Regions from separate parts of the Rhodococcus ruitaii genome, predicted to be linked through region 3. Evidence: riboswitches for the same ligand, from Rfam matches in the RefSeq annotation. Region 3 holds a riboswitch; each other region holds the start of a gene.
What was found. A riboswitch is a leader RNA that binds a small molecule or an ion and turns the genes downstream of it on or off. The one in region 3 is predicted to bind S-adenosylmethionine.

Region 1: linked by a shared signal. The riboswitch ahead of ACZI8W_RS09185 (hypothetical protein) and the one ahead of ACZI8W_RS22195 (aminotransferase class V-fold PLP-dependent enzyme) in region 3 are both predicted to bind S-adenosylmethionine.
Region 2: linked by a shared signal. The riboswitch ahead of metX (homoserine O-acetyltransferase MetX) and the one ahead of ACZI8W_RS22195 (aminotransferase class V-fold PLP-dependent enzyme) in region 3 are both predicted to bind S-adenosylmethionine.

What each region holds. Positions count from the first base shown of each region.
Region 1 covers NZ_JBUYWC010000006.1:118,077-124,214, forward strand. The annotation lists gene ACZI8W_RS09150 (trans-sulfuration enzyme family protein) at 1-62, shown strand, start outside; gene ACZI8W_RS09155 (hypothetical protein) at 73-420, opposite strand; gene idi (isopentenyl-diphosphate Delta-isomerase) at 622-1,179, shown strand; gene ACZI8W_RS09165 (VOC family protein) at 1,221-1,580, opposite strand; gene ACZI8W_RS09170 (hypothetical protein) at 1,641-2,108, opposite strand; gene ACZI8W_RS09175 (TetR/AcrR family transcriptional regulator) at 2,180-2,770, opposite strand; gene ACZI8W_RS09180 (alpha/beta fold hydrolase) at 2,836-3,867, shown strand; gene ACZI8W_RS09185 (hypothetical protein) at 3,877-4,242, opposite strand; SAM riboswitch class IV at 4,270-4,382, opposite strand; gene ACZI8W_RS09190 (formate/nitrite transporter family protein) at 4,545-5,375, shown strand.
Region 2 covers NZ_JBUYWC010000009.1:126,546-132,683, reverse strand. The annotation lists gene trpS (tryptophan--tRNA ligase) at 1-884, opposite strand, end outside; gene ACZI8W_RS13420 (exodeoxyribonuclease III) at 945-1,757, opposite strand; SAM riboswitch class IV at 1,869-1,983, shown strand; gene metX (homoserine O-acetyltransferase MetX) at 2,019-3,146, shown strand; gene ACZI8W_RS13410 (DUF3017 domain-containing protein) at 3,159-3,443, opposite strand; gene ACZI8W_RS13405 (bifunctional methylenetetrahydrofolate dehydrogenase/methenyltetrahydrofolate cyclohydrolase) at 3,456-4,310, opposite strand; gene ACZI8W_RS13400 (tRNA (cytidine(34)-2'-O)-methyltransferase) at 4,396-4,860, shown strand; gene ACZI8W_RS13395 (RsiV family protein) at 4,991-5,806, opposite strand; gene ACZI8W_RS13390 (class I SAM-dependent methyltransferase) at 5,868-6,138, opposite strand, start outside.
Region 3 covers NZ_JBUYWC010000019.1:15,122-21,259, reverse strand. The annotation lists gene dacB (D-alanyl-D-alanine carboxypeptidase/D-alanyl-D-alanine endopeptidase) at 1-162, opposite strand, end outside; gene ACZI8W_RS22210 (inorganic diphosphatase) at 335-826, shown strand; gene ACZI8W_RS22205 (crotonase/enoyl-CoA hydratase family protein) at 957-1,787, opposite strand; gene ACZI8W_RS22200 (YbaK/EbsC family protein) at 1,892-2,365, shown strand; gene ACZI8W_RS22195 (aminotransferase class V-fold PLP-dependent enzyme) at 2,415-3,725, opposite strand; SAM riboswitch class IV at 3,796-3,912, opposite strand; gene ACZI8W_RS22190 (Pls/PosA family non-ribosomal peptide synthetase) at 4,170-6,138, shown strand, end outside.

The DNA of each region.
Region 1 (6,138 bases), on a different contig from region 3:
TCGAAGACGCCGACGATCTTGTCGCCGATCTCACCCGGGCTCTCGAGGCCGTCACGGTTTGACCGGCACAGCTCACATCGGTGGTCGGGCACCCAGCGGATCGAGTCGGGATCGGAAGGCAGATGTCAGCCAGGACATGGCGGACATCACGAATCCGAATGGGGTGACGAACAATGGATGTGTGACCGCCCCGACCAGGCTTCGGCCTACGTCCACGCGTTCGTCTCTTCGAGTGACCTCTTCGAGATGACCCGCGGGAATCCACGTAGGTGCGGGGTCGGAGTCGGCCGAGCGGAAGTACCAGAGTCCTGACGGGTAGATCCGGTACGGACCGGATACATCCAGGTTTCGCCCCTCGTAGTGGGCTTCCACACTGTGCGCGGAGTCATCGGCGCGGTCGGTGGGTGCAGTGTTGCTCATGCGATCACGTCCCGGTACGTCGGAGGTTGCGTCTGAGGGCAACGATTCGGTGGTGACATCAGCGGCATCTACCACGGCCGAGCGTAGTCTCGGGTCGGCACCAATACAGGGCCCGGTCGGTGCGAGATACACCACCCGTGTCGATCCGGCGGGTGCCGGACGCTGCCCGACACCCAGATCAACCCCATGGAGATCCACCACATGACAGCGCCTGCCCACGAAGAACTCGTCGTTCTGCTCGACGAACACGAGCGCCCCATCGGTACAGCTCCGAAAGCCACCGTCCATCACACAGACACCCCTCTTCACCTGGCGTTCTCTTGCTACGTGTTCGATGACGCGGGCCGGGTCCTCGTGACGCGACGCGCACTGAGCAAGATCACGTGGCCCGGTGTGTGGACGAACGCGTGTTGCGGTCATCCAGGGCCGGAGGAATCCCTCGAGGACGCGGTCCGCCGTCGCGTCGAACAGGAGTTGGGCCTCGCCGTCGATGATGTCACGTGTGTATTGCCGCACTTCCGGTACCGCGCGACGGCAGCCGACGGGACCGTGGAGAACGAGGTGTGTCCGGTGTTCTGCGCCCGCGCCGTCTCCGGCCTCCAGCCAGAACCGTCAGAGGTGATGGAGTGGAGGTGGGTGTCGTGGGCCGATATGCAGACGGCGGCAACCGTTCCGTGGCTGATCAGCCCGTGGGCGGCCGAGCAGATCCCGCAACTCAACCAGGCCGGAATTGCGCGGCGGATTTCCAGCGCTTCCTGAGTGGCACCCACGCGCCCTCGACGATCGGAGGGCGAACGGGTTCACGCGTCGTCGGACCAGGCCCCTAATTCGTTTCCACTCGGGTCGAGGAAGGTGAATCGACGGCCACCCGGAAAATCGTACGGCCCCGACGAAATCTGGCCTCCGGCACGTTCGACCGCGCGGACGGTGGCGTCGAGATCGCTGGAGTACAGCAACACCAGAGGCCCAACCCCACCCGGTGGGCGCAGAGTCGTCAGGCCACCGACCTCTCCGTCGCCCTCGACAGCACGAATTCCGGCGTAATCGGGCCCGTAGTCGTTGAAGCTCCAGCCGAAGGCGGATTCGTAGAAGGCGCGTGTCGTGGGGAGATCGGTAGCGCCGAGTTCGATGTAGTCGATTACGTGATGTCTGGTTCCCATGGAGCCATCGTGAACCCACCCATCGACATGCGCCGCCGAACCGGGCATTCCCTTACCCCATCACGACGCCGAGACCGCGGTCGCGCTCTTCCACTCGCTCTGCCGGCCGACGATCACCGATCGGACTCCGCCCCTGGCGAGCATCGAGCGAACGGCGCCGGACTCACGAAGCACGCGTGCGAGAGAGTCCGTGTCGCCGGTGTCGTGTGGTGGTTGCGACGCGACACCGAGCAAGATCCGAGGTTCGGATGCGGGCCGACTTCCTTCGATGAGCAGCACTTCCTCGTCGACCTCGCGAACGAGGATCTCGCGTCGGCCGGACATCTCGCCGACCAGCAGAAGCACGTAGTCGATATCGGTGCCGTCGTCGTGCGCCGCGAGCAGCCGAGCACGGTGACCGCCGCACATCAGCGCCTCGTCCAATTCCGCCTGCCCCGAGCGGTCGGATGCGGCCGGGGGAACCCGATCGGAATCCGAAATGTCGATCGGCTGCGCCGTGCCGTGCGAGTTGGTGGTCGATGTCCTCATGACATCCTCCAATCTCCTCTTCTTGCCACTCCAGCATTGCAGTGAGGTCCGACACGAACTCGGGAACTTCGTTACTTCCCGCCGGCCGTGGCGATTTCGATGCACCGATCGATCTCCCGGATGACGAGTTCGACCGCGCTGTCGGCGTCCATCCCCGCAATCAGCACGGATTGCGTCGCACCAGTACTGAGTACGACCAACCTCATGGCCTCGCTGTGCGCTTCTATCTCGGAGAGACCCGCCCGACATAGAAGCCGCTCGGCCTCGGACACCGTCCCCCGCGACGCTTCGGCGAGGAACGACCTGATCCACGGGTCGTTCGCCGCCTTCGCGAGATAGGCGAACCAGACCGACACACCCACACGGGACGGTGCGCTCGTCGGAACGGGTTGAGTGAGCAAAGCTGCGAGGGCTGCTCTCGGATCGCCCGCCGCCCCCCGCCCGTGGTACACCTGCTCGGCACCGGTGACCATCTCCTGCGCTCCCGACCGGATCAGCTGTTGTTTCGATTCGAAATAGTGTTGGATTCTGCCAATCGAGACGCCGGCCTCGGCCGCCACCGACTGGAACGTCACCCCGTCGATGCCCCGTTCGTGGATCACTGCCCACAGTGCCCACACGATCTCTCTACGACGCTCAGCATGGTCGACAACTCTCGGCATGACGACAGTTTACAATATGTTTATACTGCAAACAGCACGGTTCACCGAACGTCAGGAAGACCTCCATGAGTGAACACACCAGCACAGACCCCCGACCCGACCATCCACCACCCACCCGTCGGCGCCGATGGCTGCGCCGCAGCGGAATCGTCGTGGTTGCCGCACTGGCCGCACTGGGCGCAGTAGGCATCCAGCAGTTCTTCTTCGGAGCTCCGGGCGTGGGCCACTTCCGCGACGCCGAGGGACGCCGCACCTACGTCGAGGCCTACACCCGGGCGATGTCTGCACTTCCAGCACCATCGACAACCCACGACGTTCCGACCCGATTCGGTACGGTCCGCGTCTACGAGTGGAGCACTCCGGAACTCGAGAACACCGCTCCGGTCGTCTTGGTTCCCGGCCGCTCGTCGGGTGTCCCGATGTGGGCCGAAAACCTCGCCGACTTCGTGCCGCACCGGCGCGTCCTCGCCTTCGACGCACTCGGCGACGCCGGATTGTCGGTGCAGAATGTCCCGTTGACCTCGTTCGACGATCAGGCGCTCTGGATCGCCGATGCCCTCGGCGAACTCACAACCGACCCCGTGCACATCACCGGTCATTCGTTCGGCGGCGCGATCGCAGCCACCTACGCTCGGCAATTCCCCGATCGCGTCCGATCACTCACCCTTCTCGAACCTGTCTTCACGTTCGCACACCCGTCCGCCCGAATGATGGCGTGGACGATGGTGTCCAGCCTCCCCTTCCTGCCCGAGGCATGGCGGAACACCGCGCTCAGCAAGGTGGGCGGCGCCGAGTTCGACCCGGACGACGACATGGCGAAGATGATCGCTGCAGGCTCAGAACACTATTCCGCCGTGCTGCCGACGCCCTCGCCCATGAACGACGAGGACATGGGACGTCTCACCATGCCTACCTATGTCGCTATCGCAGAACGCGATTCGCTTGCCGGTGACACTGCCGCGGCCGAGCGGGCAGGTACACTTCCACACGCGACCGTCGACGTTTTCCCCGACACCACCCACTCCCTGCCCATGCAGGCGAAAGATCGTCTAGCCGTAGAACTTCCCGCATTCTGGAACGATTCCGACCAGAGTTGACCCGGCCGGTCAGCAGCCCGGCACGTAGGTCAGCACCGGAACACGTCCCGGCACACACCCTGTCCAGTGATCGGGGGCAGCCAGGGTGAATGTCACCGGCACATGCGGATTCGGCCCCGGAAGGATCAACACCCGCCACCGAGGAATCCACGTTCCGATCTCTCCACCCACATGGACTGCGCGGGATATCGCAGCTGTGTCATGGTGTCGAAACTCGAGTCGTATTCCGTCCCAGGATAGTTCGACGCTCGTACTGTCAAGCACGTGCACCAACGCACCGACACTCAGGTCAGAGTCGTCGAAAGCCTTACGGGCGCGGATGAAATGGACGTGGTGCCCGTCTCCGAACGCGGCGCATTGATGGGGGTCGGTCATGATATTTCCTCCGGGTCGGCCCCGGGCGGGGCGCTCGTGCCCGGGCCGGTCGGCCGCGGGCCGCTTCGTCATCCGAGCCACCCGCGAGCGTGGGGTTGGCGTGCCGTCCAGTCGGAGCTTGGCGACGACATCTCGTGAAGCACCGCCACTCTACACGACGCAGCGACCTACACGACACAGCGACCTCACAACCCGAGCGACCGACCTCGGCGGAGAACGCAACGCGTCCTTACTGCTCCGAAACGCAGCGGTGACGGGCACCGTCGACACTGGCCGGGCACTGTTCGCACCAGGAGGTTGCCGTGTCCTACGTTCCACCCGCCGAGTTGGCCCGCGCGATGGTCGACGCCGGCCAGAGCAAGGTCCTCATGTCCACCCGCGACACCATGATCAGGGCGTACATGGCCGGCGCGATCCTCTCGCTCGGAGCGGCGTTCGCGATCACTGTCACCGTGCAGACAGGCAACGCGCTGCTCGGAGCGATTCTCTTCCCGGTCGGATTCTGCCTGCTCTATCTACTGGGCTTCGACCTGCTCACCGGCGTGTTCACCATGGTTCCCATCGCCTACCTCGACAAACGCCCCGGGGTGACGATCGGGTCGATGCTCCGGAACTGGGGTCTCGTCTTCATCGGGAACTTCCTCGGCGCCTTGACGGTGGCCGTACTGATCACCTTCGTCCTCACCTACGGATACTCGATTCCACCGGACGCCATCGGCGAACGTCTCGGCGAAATCGGCGAGGAACGCACCCTCGGCTATGCAGAGCACGGCGCAGCCGGCATGGCGACCCTGTTCTTCCGTGGCATGTTGTGCAACTGGATGGTATCCACCGGCGTCGTCGCAGCGATGATGTCCAAGAGCGTGCCGGGCAAGGTTCTCGTCATGTGGATGCCCGTCATGCTGTTCTTCTACATGGGCTTCGAACACTCGGTCGTCAACATGTTCCTGTTCCCGTCCGGCCTCCTGCTCGGCGGCGACTTCACGCTCAGCGACTACCTGATCTGGAACGAGATCCCGACAGTACTGGGCAATCTGGTCGGTGGTGTCGTCTTCGTCGGTCTCGCCCTCTACGTCACCCATGTGCGGACGCAGCCCAAGCGATCAGTCGGGAACACGCCGACGCCGGCATGATCGGACGGCATCGTTCGTTCCGATCTCATCTGCTGCACTCACCAAGCGTGCGGAATGCACGACCGGACCGGCTGACCATGACGATATCTGGTGCCGACGCCGCGCCCCCCGGATCTGACGAACCGGGCGGTCGAGGTCCGCCGCGCCGCGGGCCGTCGACCAGCTCTACTGCCCGCACCATCCGGCGTTCGGCCCTCGATGTCCGGAAACGACTCGGACCCGGGGGCCGCAGCCCACGGGTCCGATGGTCGGGAGCCCTACTGCTGGGCGCTGCTGATTCCTTCAGCAGAACCGGTGAAGAAGTCGAGTGCACCGAAGAGGTCTGCGGCGTTGACGAAGAATTCGGCCAGATCAGCGAGCATGATGTAAATCCCATCTGTGGAGAATCAACAGCGGTGCGATCGCGGTGACGAACGCCCTTCAATTGTTACCAGAAGATCCTGATCCCGCAGCGTGGACACACTGAGTTCCACATCACATTCCGCCTGGTCGGATCCAATCACGAACCGATCACAGGTGTGAAATGATCTACCTTTCAGCAGGTAGATGCGCCGACTCCCTGAGCGCCGTCCTATTTACGGATAATTGATCAGCGCCGAGAAAAACCGACCTCGAACAACCGGAGAAGATCGAATTGCACATCGACGAGCAGGAATTTCATCGTCGGCATTCGACGCATCGGACAAACCGAAATTATGCACCAATTCGACGACCCTTTCCTCGCGGCACGCTGCAACCGGGTCGTCTCCGCGCCTTCGCGCTG
Region 2 (6,138 bases), on a different contig from region 3:
ACCTCTGCGGTATCGCTCTTGAGGTCGCCGTATCCCTTACCCTCGTACCCGGCGACGAGGTCGTCGATCGAACGGCCCGACAGCGCCGACTGGATGGTGAGCAGATTGCTCACCCCCGGCTTGTTCTCCTGGTCGAATCGGATCTCGCGGTCGTTGTCCGTCACCGCCGACTTGATCTTCTTCGCCGAGATCTTCGGATCGTCGAGCAGGTTGATCAGGCCGGCGTCGGTGGCCGCCGATTTGCTCATCTTCGACGTCGGGTCCTGCAGGTCGTAGATCTTGGCGGTGCCCTTGACGATCTGGGCCTCCGGGACGACGAAGGTCTTCCCGAAGCGCTTGTTGAAGCGCTGCGCGAGGTCGCGGGTGAGCTCGAGGTGCTGCCGCTGATCCTCACCGACCGGGACCTTGTGGGCGCGGTACAGCAGAATGTCCGCGGCCATGAGCACCGGGTAGGTGAACAGGCCGACGCTCGCGTGCTCGGCACCCTGCCTGGCGGATTTGTCCTTGAACTGTGTCATGCGGCTCGCTTCACCGAAACCGGTGAGGCAGTTGAGAACCCAGGACAGTTCGGCATGCTCGGGGACCTGGCTCTGCACGAACAGCACGGAGCGCTCCGGGTCGATCCCGATGGCCAGCAACTGCGCGGCGGCGACGAGGACCCGCCCGCGCAGTTCCTTCGGCTTCTGCGGCGCGGTGATGGCGTGCAGGTCGGGGATGAAGTAGAACGCATCGTTTTCGTCCTGGGCGGGAACCCACTGCTGCAACGCACCGAGGAAGTTGCCGAGGTGGAACGAATCCGACGTGGGCTGGATGCCCGAAAGCACCCGGGGCCGCGCGGCGGGGCGGGCATCCTGCACTGTGGCGTGCTGATCTGCAGTCGACATGACCTCGATAATTTCACGCCCCGGTTTCCGCGACCGAACGAGGTCGATCCGTGACCCCGCCTACTCGAACGTGACGGTCACCGGGGCGTGATCCGACCAGCGTTCGGCGTAGGTCGCGGCGCGTTCGACCCGGGCGTCGGCCGCACGGACGGCCAGGGCCGGTGTGACGAGGTGGTAGTCGATCCGCCAGCCGGCGTCGGTGTCGAATGCCTTGCCACGGTAGGACCACCAGGAGTAGGGGCCGGCGACGTCGCCGTGCAGGTCGCGCACGACATCGCGCCACCGACCGGTGGCGAGCAGCTCGGTCACCCAGGCGCGCTCGCCGGGCAGGAAGCCGGATTTGCGGACGTTGCCCTTCCAGTTCTTGATGTCGCGCTCGGTGTGGGCGATGTTCCAGTCGCCGCACACCACCATGTCGCGACCGGCCGAGACGACGTCGGATGCCCGCTCCCCCAGATACGCGGCGAAGCCCTTCATGAAGCGTTCCTTGTCGTCCTGCTTCGGGGTGTCCGCTTCTCCGGTCGGCAGATACAGGCTGCCGCACGTCACGTCGCCGAAATCCGCCTCGATGTAGCGGCCGGAGTCGGCATAGTCGTCGACATCGAAACCCACGCGCACGGCGTCTGCCGGTGTGCGCGACAGGATCGCGACACCCGCGCGCCCCTTGACGGACGACTCGGCTCCTTCGACGTGCCAGCCAGCGTCCAGCGCCGGCGCGATCGCAGTGTGGAACTGCTTCTCGCTCGCGCGCACTTCCTGAAGGCAGACGATGTCGGCGGAGGACGTCTCGAGCCACGCCAGCAGGCCCTTACCGGCCGCTGCGCGCACGCCGTTGACGTTCACGGTGGTGATGGTGAGGGGCACGCCGGACACGGTATCCGACGCCGCGGCCGGAGCCGGAACCGCGGGACGACCTTCTGGCGGCGCGGTACGGCCGAGAGCCGCCTATCGGGCCCTCCGGCCCAGCCGTTAGACTTCCGACGAGGTCATGAGTGCCAGCGCGAAGCCCCGGCTTGCTGGTCGGCAACCCTCCGGCCAGGGTGGGGTGCTCCGGGTGAAGACACGGTCGTCGGCGCACCGCAGACGACAAGCCGGCTCCTGGGAGGTTGACAAGCTGATGAAGGCGGTCCCATCGTGACAACAGGTACCAATCGTCGGCGGATTGCACTCCCGTCGGAAGACGGCCGGCTCGGCACAGTCGACATCGGCAGCATCACCCTCGAGAGCGGCGACACCCTCCCCGACGTCACCGTTGCCCTGCAGCGGTGGGGCGCGTTGTCGCCCGCCCGCGACAACGTCGTACTCGTCGAGCACGCCCTGACCGGCGACTCACACATCACCGGACCGGCCGGGCCGGATCACCCGTCACCGGGCTGGTGGTCCGGCATGGTCGGCCCCGGCGCCCCGATCGACACCGACCGGTGGTGCGTGGTGGCCACGAACGTCCTCGGCGGATGCCAGGGCAGCACCGGGCCGGGCAGCACCGCGCCCGACGGGAAACCGTGGGGTTCGCGATTCCCCCGGATCACCATCCGCGATCAGATCACCGCGGAAGCCGCGCTCCTCGATGCTCTCGGCATCGACACGCTGGCCGCCGTGACGGGCGGATCGATGGGCGGCATGCGCTCGCTCGAATGGATCATCACCCACCCGAACCGGGTGCGGGCGGCACTGGTCCTGGCGGTCGGTGCCCGCGCGACAGCCGATCAGATCGGTGTGCAGAGCACCCAGATCGCTGCCATCACGCAGGATCCCCACTGGCAGGGCGGCAACTACTACGCGAGTGGCAGCCGGCCGGAAGCGGGGCTGGGCATCGCCCGCCGCATGGCCCACCTGTCGTATCGCAGCGAGGAAGAACTCGACTCTCGGTTCGCGAATCTCCCTCAAGGAGACGAAGATCCGTGGGGCGACGGGCGCTACGCTGTGCAGAGCTATCTCGACCACCAGGCATCGAAGCTCGTCAAACGGTTCGACCCCGGCACGTATGTGGTGCTCAGCGACGCGATGAATCGGCACGACGTGGGACGCGGTCGCGGTGGCATCGAAGCTGCGTTGGCGGGCACGAATGTTCCGACGATCGTCGCGGGTGTCGATTCGGATCGCCTCTACCCGATCCGATTGCAGCAGGAGATCGCAGACGGTCTGCCGAAGTGCGACGGGCTGCGTGTCCTCGAGTCACGCGACGGACACGACGGCTTTCTCACCGAAGCCGATGCCGTGGCGAAGCTGCTCGTCGAGCTGATGGAACTGGCGGGCGGCTGAGAGCCGGATGCGTTATCCGGTGCCGAGCGGATCGATCGAGACTGCCAGCGTCACGATCGCACCGCCCATGGCAAGCATCGCAGCGACGTCGAAACGTTTGCCTCGCACCGCGAGCACTCCCACCTGATCCGAGTCGAGCGCCCACCTGAGGATCCCCGCAAGGATCATCGCACCGCCGAACACGAAAGCACCCCGGCGCCAGCGGTCGGCCAGCACAAGGACCACCGCGGCGGCGATCACCAGGGTGACCGCCAGCAGCGGCAGGTTCAGTCGTGTCAATCGCACCGAACTGTCCATCCGCTGGTCTGCTCAGAGACCGGCGTCGTGCTCGGCGCGTTCGACGACGTTCGTCAGCAGGAACGCGCGGGTGAGCGGTCCGACTCCGCCGGGGTTCGGGGAGAGGAACCCCGCGACGTCGCGGACGTCGTCGGCAACATCGCCGCGCAGGCCGTCGGCAGTGCGCGAGACGCCCACGTCGAGCACTGCCGCACCGGGCTTGACCATCTCGGCGGTGATGAGTCCGGGCACGCCCGCAGCGGCGACGATGATGTCGGCGCGCTTCACCTCGGCGGCGAGATCCTTGGTGCCGGTGTGGCACAGCGTCACGGTCGCGTTCTCGCTGCGGCGGGTCAGCAGCAGCCCGATCGGGCGGCCCACCGTCACACCGCGCCCGACGACCACCACGTGGGCGCCGTTGATCGGCACCTCGTAGCGGCGCAGCAGGTGAACGATGCCGCGCGGGGTGCACGGCAACGCCGCGTCCTTGCCGAGCACCAGGCGTCCGAGGTTGACGGGATGCAACCCGTCGGCGTCCTTGGCGGGGTCGATGCGCTCGAGGGCGGCGTTCTCGTCGAGGTGCTTGGGCAGCGGCAACTGCACGATGTACCCCGTGCAGGCGGGGTCGTCGTTGAGTTCGTCGATCGCCGCTTCGAGCTGCTCCTGGGTGATGTCGGCGGGGAGATCCTTACGGATCGAGGTGATCCCCACCTTGGCGCAGTCGTTGTGCTTGCCCCTCACGTACGTCGCCGACCCCGGATCGTCGCCGACGAGGATCGTGCCGAGGCCGGGCGTGATGCCCTTGTCCTTCAGCGCTGCCACACGGACCAGGAGGTCCTCGAAGATTTCGTCGCGGGTTGCTTTGCCGTCCAGGAGGGTCGCAGTCACGTGGTCCATTGTTCCAGGCGTCCGGTGACCCGCGTGTGGCGACCGGCCGGATGGGCTGTTCTGCTCTTCTGGCAAGCTTGTCGGAGTGTTCCGAGTGATGTTCCACGAACCTCGTATTCCACCCAATACCGGCAATGCGATCAGGTTGGTCGCCGCGACCGGCGCCGAACTGCACCTCGTGGAACCCCTCGGATTCGACCTGTCCGAACCGAAACTCCGTCGTGCCGGGCTCGACTACCACGATCTGGCCTACGTCACGGTGCACCCCGACCTGCCGGCCGCATGGGACGCGGTGAACGGGGCGCGGGTGTTCGCGTTCACCGCGCACGCCACCACATCCTTCACCGACATCGAGTACCGCCACGGCGATGTGTTGCTGTTCGGGCCGGAACCGACCGGACTGTCCGACGACGTGCTCGCCGACCCGCACATCACCGAGCGGGTGCGGATCCCGATGTTGCCCGGGCGCCGCTCGTTGAATCTGTCGAACGCCGCGGCGGTCGCCGCCTACGAGGCATGGCGCCAATTCGGGTTCGACGGCGCCGTCTGACCATTGACCCGCCCGACCTCCCGTTCCGAGCGAATGCACCGTGCGTCTCCTTCACTCGACCCGGTGTACCGTTCGCTCGGACAACGGGCGGCCGAGGTGAGGCCGTGGGGTGGGCCCCACGATTGAGTTGTCAGCTCTCGAGTACCGCGACGACGGCGGGATCGGCGACGTCGGTGAGCGCACTCCACGGCACGGTGACGGTGACGAGTCCGATAGCGTGCGGACCCACCTGGTAGTCCCCGAAGTGGATCTCGATGCCCTCGGGGGTGGGCAGCCAGTTCGCGAAATTCGATTCCGTCGGTTCGATACCGCTGCGTTCGAAGTCCGGGCCCGCCGCGGTACCGGGCAGCAGCAACGCCGACTGCTCGGACAGTCGTTGCAGCCCCGCCTGTAGATCGGGGAACACGTCGGACAACGTGACCGGCGTCGCGGTGTCGGTGTCCACGACAACCGTCGCCACGATCGGGCTGGGGTGCGCTCCGGGCGGATTCATGTTGTACGAAACGACGAGCAGTCCGGCGACGACACGGTCCCCGATCCGGGTGATCTCGTGCTGCCCCGTCGAGAGGGTGTACCGATCGGTGCCCGCCCTGTCGATCAGGTCTTGCAGGGCTGTGCGCATCGACTCGTTGAATTCGGCGACGGCCGCTGGGTCCCCTCCCGCGATCTGGGGAATCACCACGTCGTAGTCGACACGATCAGTTGCCCCGGACACCCGGAGCGACTCGGCCCGGTACGGTTCGACGCTCCCATCCGGCGCCGTCACCGACGTGGCCGCGGCGCCGGTGATCGTTCCGGAATCGGAATGCGGTACCGCCGCAGTGGTGACGACGAGGGAGGTGGCCGATTCGGCCGCGTCGCCGCCTCCTCCGCTGCACGCGCTCAGCGACACGGCGGTGGCCATGCACACTCCGGCAGCAACGATGCGCTTGCGACCGATCCTCATCGTCCACTCCTAACATGCCGCGCGTGAACCATCCCCCCGAATCCCGGAACCGGCGGCACGGTCAGCGGCGGCGCGCCACCAGATGGAATTCGGGAAACCGGTGCAGATCATCGCCGGGGCGGCTGACGGTCCGCCACATCTCGTCGAAACCGGCGTCCGCGAGAGCCGCGGACATCCGATCCGGGTGCCATCGCCACGCCGGCGACACCCGATGGTCGAACCCGACCACCTCACCTGCCGTGTCCGTGCCCTGCCCGGCGACCGCAACGAAGCAGCCCGCGGCCATGCGTCCGGCCCAACCGGCGAGTATCCCCGGGACCTCCGCGGGCGGT
Region 3 (6,138 bases):
GGCAGCAGAAGCGGTGGTGCGCACGTCGTAGACCGCGAATGCGCCACCGACCACGAGCGCGAGGAAACCCACGATCCAGATACCCAGCAGGATCCGAAAGCTCCGACGCTTGCGGGTTTCGAGCCCACCGTGCTTCTTGCTGTTACCTTGCCCCGCCAACACGCCTCCGCTGTGTTCAACCAATCGGCCCTACACACTCGCGCCCTGGTGGTCGCGTGGTGGTCCGGTACCTGCACCTACAGCGTAGCGCCGGGGCGGTTATCCTCACTTCGGACCATCGCCGCAGATACGGGCGCCGTATCGACGGGCAAACATCGACGAAGTGAGGCAAGGCGTGGAGTTCGAGGTCACCATCGAGATCCCGAAGGGGCAGCGCAACAAGTACGAGGTCGATCACGAGACCGGCCGCGTCAAGCTCGACCGCTACCTCTACACCTCCTTCGGATACCCGGCCGACTACGGCTACATCGAGAACACGCTCGGGGAGGACGGCGATCCGCTCGACTGCCTGGTGCTACTGCCCGAGTCCGTGTACCCCGGCGTGCTCGTCGATGCACGCCCGGTCGGCATGTTCAAGATGGTCGACGAGGCCGGCGGCGACGACAAGGTCCTGGCTGTTCCGGCCGGCGATCCGCGTTGGGACCACATCCAGGACATCAGCGATGTGCCGCAGTTCGAGCTCGATGCGATCAAGCACTTCTTCGTCCATTACAAGGACCTCGAGCCGGGCAAGCACGTCGAGGCTGCCGATTGGACCGGACGGGCCGACGCCGAGGCTGAGGTCACAGCCTCGATCGCGCGGCTGAAGGACAACGGCGGGCACTGAAGCCCACAGGACGGCGGACCCGAGTCCCCGAAGGGCGCCCGGCCCCCCGAAGACAAGATCTCCCGGCCGATCATGATCGGCCGGGAGATTTCTTCCTGTGGAAGGTCGCGTTCCGGCAGTCCTGAACGTCCTAGCGGCCCTTGAATTCAGGCGCGCGCTTCTGCATCACAGCGGTGATCGCCTCGGTGAGATCTTCGGACGGCAGGAACGCAGAGTTCCACGCGGCGACGTAGCGGAGGCTGTCGTCGACCTGCGCGGAGCGCGTGTGGTCGAGGACGTCCTTGATGCCGTGGACCACGAGGGGCGGGTTGGCTGCGATCTCGGCGGCCGTCGCGTGTGCGGCGGCGAGAGCCGCGGCAGCGTCGTCGAAGACGTCGCTCACGAGGCCGATCTTCTCGGCGCGTGCGGCATCGATGTCCTTGCCGGTCAACGCGAGTTCGCGTAGATGGCCGTCTCCGATGATCAGGGGAAGGCGCGCGAGACTACCGACGTCGGCCACCATCCCGACCTTGACCTCGCGAACGCTGAACCGGGCATCGGCACTCGCGTACCGAATATCGGCTGCCGAGATGAGGTCGACGCCGCCGCCGATGCACCAGCCCGAGACTGCGGCGACGACGGGTTTGCGGCAGTCGGCGACCGCTGTGATGGCGCCCTGCATGCGCTTGACCATCGCGTGGAAGTCGGTGCGGGGCTTCGCCTGCGCCTTGTCTGCCAGTACCGACCCGAGGTCGCCGGCCATGGCGGGCAGGTCGAGTCCGTATGAGAAGTGCCGTCCGGAGCCGGTGAGGACCACGGCGCGCACCTCGGGGTCGGCGTCGAGTTGCGCAAAGATCTTGGGCAGTTCCGACCAGAAGTCCGGTCCCATCGCGTTGCCTTTGCCCGGGCCCATGAGTGTGACCTGGGCTACGTGTTCGGCGCGCTCGACAGTGAACGCCTTCCAGCTGGATGAATCAGTCATTACTCCAGAGTAATATTTTGCTGCTCGCATCGCACCGAGCTTCCGATCACGTCGATCCTTGCCGATCCGGTCACAGCGGTCACCGGTTTTCATAGGGTGGCATCATGCCCAGGCCATTGCATCCGAATGCCGCCCGAGTCGCCGACACACTCATCGCTCGCGGACATCACGGCCTGATCACCACCCAGTCGATTCCGGTGCACACCGCAGAGCAGGCAGCGGCGGCCGTGCATGTCGACATCGGGGCGATCGTCAAGTCTCTCGTGTTCCTCCTCGACGACGACCCCGTCCTGATTCTCGTCTCGGGCTCGCACCGGGTATCGCTCGAGCGCACCGGTACCCGATTGGGCGGAACTCTCACCACCGCGCCTGGCAACCTCGTCGCGGAGGTCACCGGCCAGGAACTCGGCGGCGTGGCCCCGCTCGGGCACCCCACCAACCTGCCGACCTACGTCGACAGCGCGCTGGCGGGATACCCCGAGCTGTGGGCATCGGGCGGAAGCCTGGACACCCTCTTCCGCACCTCGTATACCGAACTCCTACGGGTGACCGCGGGGGTCGACGTCGTGGTGGACTGAGCCTCGCCCGGCCGATCGGGATACGAGCGCGGCATCGAGACGCGATCGTTCAGACGCACTCCGCCGCACCGTCGCCCGACTGCGTGAGACCGGGCCGGGTCTCCGGCGTCGGATTCCATGCCCCGTCGGTCTTGGCGTACGACCACGACGGCCCCTCCACCACCAACTGCCGAAGCGCCGCGAGTAGACGGTCGACGTCCGCCGACGAACTTCCCAGCCCCAGGGATGCCCGCACCGCGCCACCGGGAAGTCCGACGCGGGAAAGTAACGGATGAGCGCAGAAACGGCCGTCACGAACCCCGATGCCGTGTTCGGCTGAGAGGTAGGCGGCGATTTCACCCGGTTCGAAGCCGTCGATACCGAAAGTGACGATTCCGACGCAGTCCACCGAATCCTCCCACAGCCGAAGAATTTCCACACCGTAGATGTCGCGCAGGCCGTCGACGAGCTGCGCACACAACAACTCCTCGTGACGCGCAACCGACTCGGCGTCGTGTGATGCGAGGGTGTCGCACGCCGCAGCGATCGCCGCGACCCCCAGTACGTTCGGAGATCCGGCCTCGTGACGGGCCGGAGCACACGCCCACTCGGTGTGGTCGAGGGCAACCTCGCGTACCGCACCGCCACCAGCGAGATACGGCTCGGCCGCATCGAGCCAGTCACGACGCCCGACCAGCACACCGGCACCGAACGGTGCGTACAGCTTGTGGCCCGAGAACGCCAGATAGTCGACGCCGAGTTCAGCGAGATCGACACGACGATGCGGAACCAGCTGGGCACCATCGACGAAGATCCGCGCACCGCACGCGTGGGCGAGGTCGGCAAGCTCGCCGATCGGCAGAACCTCGCCCGTGACATTGGAGGCTCCGGTCACGGCGAGTAGCGCTGCCGGGGCACGTTCCAGCTCGACGGCGATCCGCCACATGGTCTCCGAGACTGAGTCCGCGGCTTCGACCACACGAGTGTTCTTCCACGGCAGCAGGTTCGCGTGATGCTCGATGTCGAGGACCACGACATCGCCGGGGACTGCACCGGCAAGCAGGTTGATCGAATCCGTGGTGTTGCGGGTGAAGACCACGACCTGGTCCTCGTCGGTGCCCACGAATCGGGAGACCGACGCGCGTGCATCCTCGTAGCTCGTGGTGCTGATACGCGATGCGTAGCCCGCGCCGCGGTGCACGCTGGCGTAGAACGGCAACAGTTCGGAGATCCGGTCGGTCACGCTCGCCAGAGCCGGTGCGCTGGCCGCATAATCGAAGTTCGCGTAGGTGCAGGTACCGCCCTGTACGAGAGGGACCTGCACGTCACAGCCCGACACGCGAGCAAAGGGAGCGACACAGGTGGTGGTGGCAACAGTCATGACGAATTTCCCTCGTGTATCAGGGACCCGTCGGTGATCGCCACGACGAAGGTGAATCGTTCGCCGGCGGAGTCCGCGCTTGCTGCGCCCGGGTTCGGTACGTCAGCCAGGTCGTCACCCGGAGCACCCCACCGCGGCGGAGGGTTGCCGACCAGCGAGCCGGGGCTTGACGCTGGTACTCATGACCTGCCGAAGACAATGACACCGGGCACACTTCGTGTCAAGTCGAGACCTCGATCGTGGCCCGCCCCTCATTGTCGGGAAGAAGTGAATTTCTCCCCCTGACCTGCAAAGAATCCATCATCGTGCTTTGCTCTGACGGGTGCTTCGGCGCCGCGCGCCCTCCGGCCCACACACACCGAAAGTTCATCTGTTGTCCACCTTCACATGAAATAACACCGGATCGCCCAGCCGAGTAGCCCAACCGAGTAGAAGGACAGCGGATTGTCTGCTCAACTCCCACCCGCAGCCGACGACACGTCGCTCGTGCCGGGGATCTTCCTGCGCGGATCGCACGCGCCGGCGCCACGCACACTCATCGACGTGCTGCGCGTCACCGCTGAATCGCATCCGCGCGCGCCCGCGATAGACGACGGCACCACGATGCTCGAGTACTCCGAACTCCTCGATCTGGTGGATACGGGAGCGCGCGGACTCGCGGAGGCCGGTGTGGGCGCCGGTGATCGCGTCGGTGTGCGCATGTCGTCCGGGTCCAAGGATCTGTACGTCACCATTCTGTCCGTTCTCGCGGCGGGAGCCGCCTACGTCCCGGTGGATGCCGACGACCCCGACGAACGTGCCGAGTTGGTCTTCTCCGAGGCGAAAGTCACCGCCATCGTCACTGACGCGGGGATCGGCCCCGGCACCGCGCCACCGGCCGCTGAACCGGACGTGCGTGAGCCGACCCTCGACGACGACGCATGGATCATCTTCACGTCCGGCTCCACAGGCACCCCGAAGGGTGTCGCCGTCACACACCGCAACGCCGCGGCCTTCGTCGACGCCGAAGCGAACCTGTTCTGCCGGGACGAACCGCTCGGCCCCCACGACCGGGTGCTGGCGGGTCTGTCCGTCGCCTTCGACGCATCGTGCGAGGAGATGTGGCTGGCCTGGCGACACGGCGCGTGCCTGGTGCCGGCGCCACGGTCGCTGGTGCGCACCGGCATGGATCTGGGCCCGTGGCTGGTGTCCCGCAGCATCAACGTGGTCTCCACGGTCCCGACCCTGGCGGCGATGTGGCCCGGCGAAGCACTCGAAGCGGTGCGTCTGCTCATCTTCGGCGGAGAGGCCTGCCCGCCCGACCTCGCCGAGCGTCTCGCCGTGCCGGGCCGGGAGGTGTGGAACACGTACGGCCCCACCGAAGCGACGGTGGTCGCGTGTGCCGCGATCATGGACGGCACCGGGCCCATCCGTATCGGCCTGCCGCTCGACGGCTGGGATCTCGCGGTTGTCGATACCGAGGGGATTCCCGTCGCAGAAGGACAGACCGGTGAACTCGTCATCGGCGGTGTCGGGCTTGCCCGTTACCTCGACCCGGACAAGGACGCCGAGAAATACGCGCCCATGCCGACCCTCGGCTGGGACCGTGCCTACCGCAGCGGCGACCTCGTCGTACTCGACAGCGCAGGGCTGCTGTTCCAAGGACGCGCCGACGACCAGGTCAAGATCGGCGGACGACGCATCGAGCTCGGCGAGGTCGACAACGCTCTGCAGAATCTGCCCGGTGTCGCCGGGGGTGCGTGCGCGGTCCGAAAGACGTCGGCCGGAAGTTCGGTCCTCGTCGGCTACATCGCCTCGACCGATCCCGACTTCGACGTCGCCTCCGCCCACGACCTGCTGTCCGAACAACTTCCTGCCGCCCTCGTACCGCGTCTCGCGCTCGTCGACGAGCTGCCCACGCGAACGTCCGGGAAGGTCGATCGGGGCGCACTGCCGTGGCCGCTGCCCGGTGCCGACGCCGACTCGGTCGAAGCACTCGGCCTCCCCCCGACCGCGGAATGGGTCGCGGGGCTGTGGTCCTCATTGCTCGGCGCCCGGATCGAGGGGCTCGGCGACGACTTCTTCGAACTCGGTGGAGGTTCCCTGTCTGCCGCACAGCTCGTCACCGCCTTGCGTGAGCGCTATCCCGAAATGACGGTCGCCGAGCTCTACGACCGGCCTCGTCTCGGGTCCCTCGCCACCTATCTCGACGAACTCGCCCCGACGGAAACCGTGGCCCGCCGCGCGGTCGTCCCCGTGTCGCGGTGGGCGCAGTTCCTCCAGCTCGCCGCGACAGTGCCGCTCATGACGTCGACCGGCCTCCAATGGATCACCTGGCTTGCGATTCTGAACAACATCATCGCGATCGCCACCGATGTGCCGTGGACCGTGACGTTGTCGTGGTGGTGGGTCGCGGCCGGCATCGTCGTGTTCC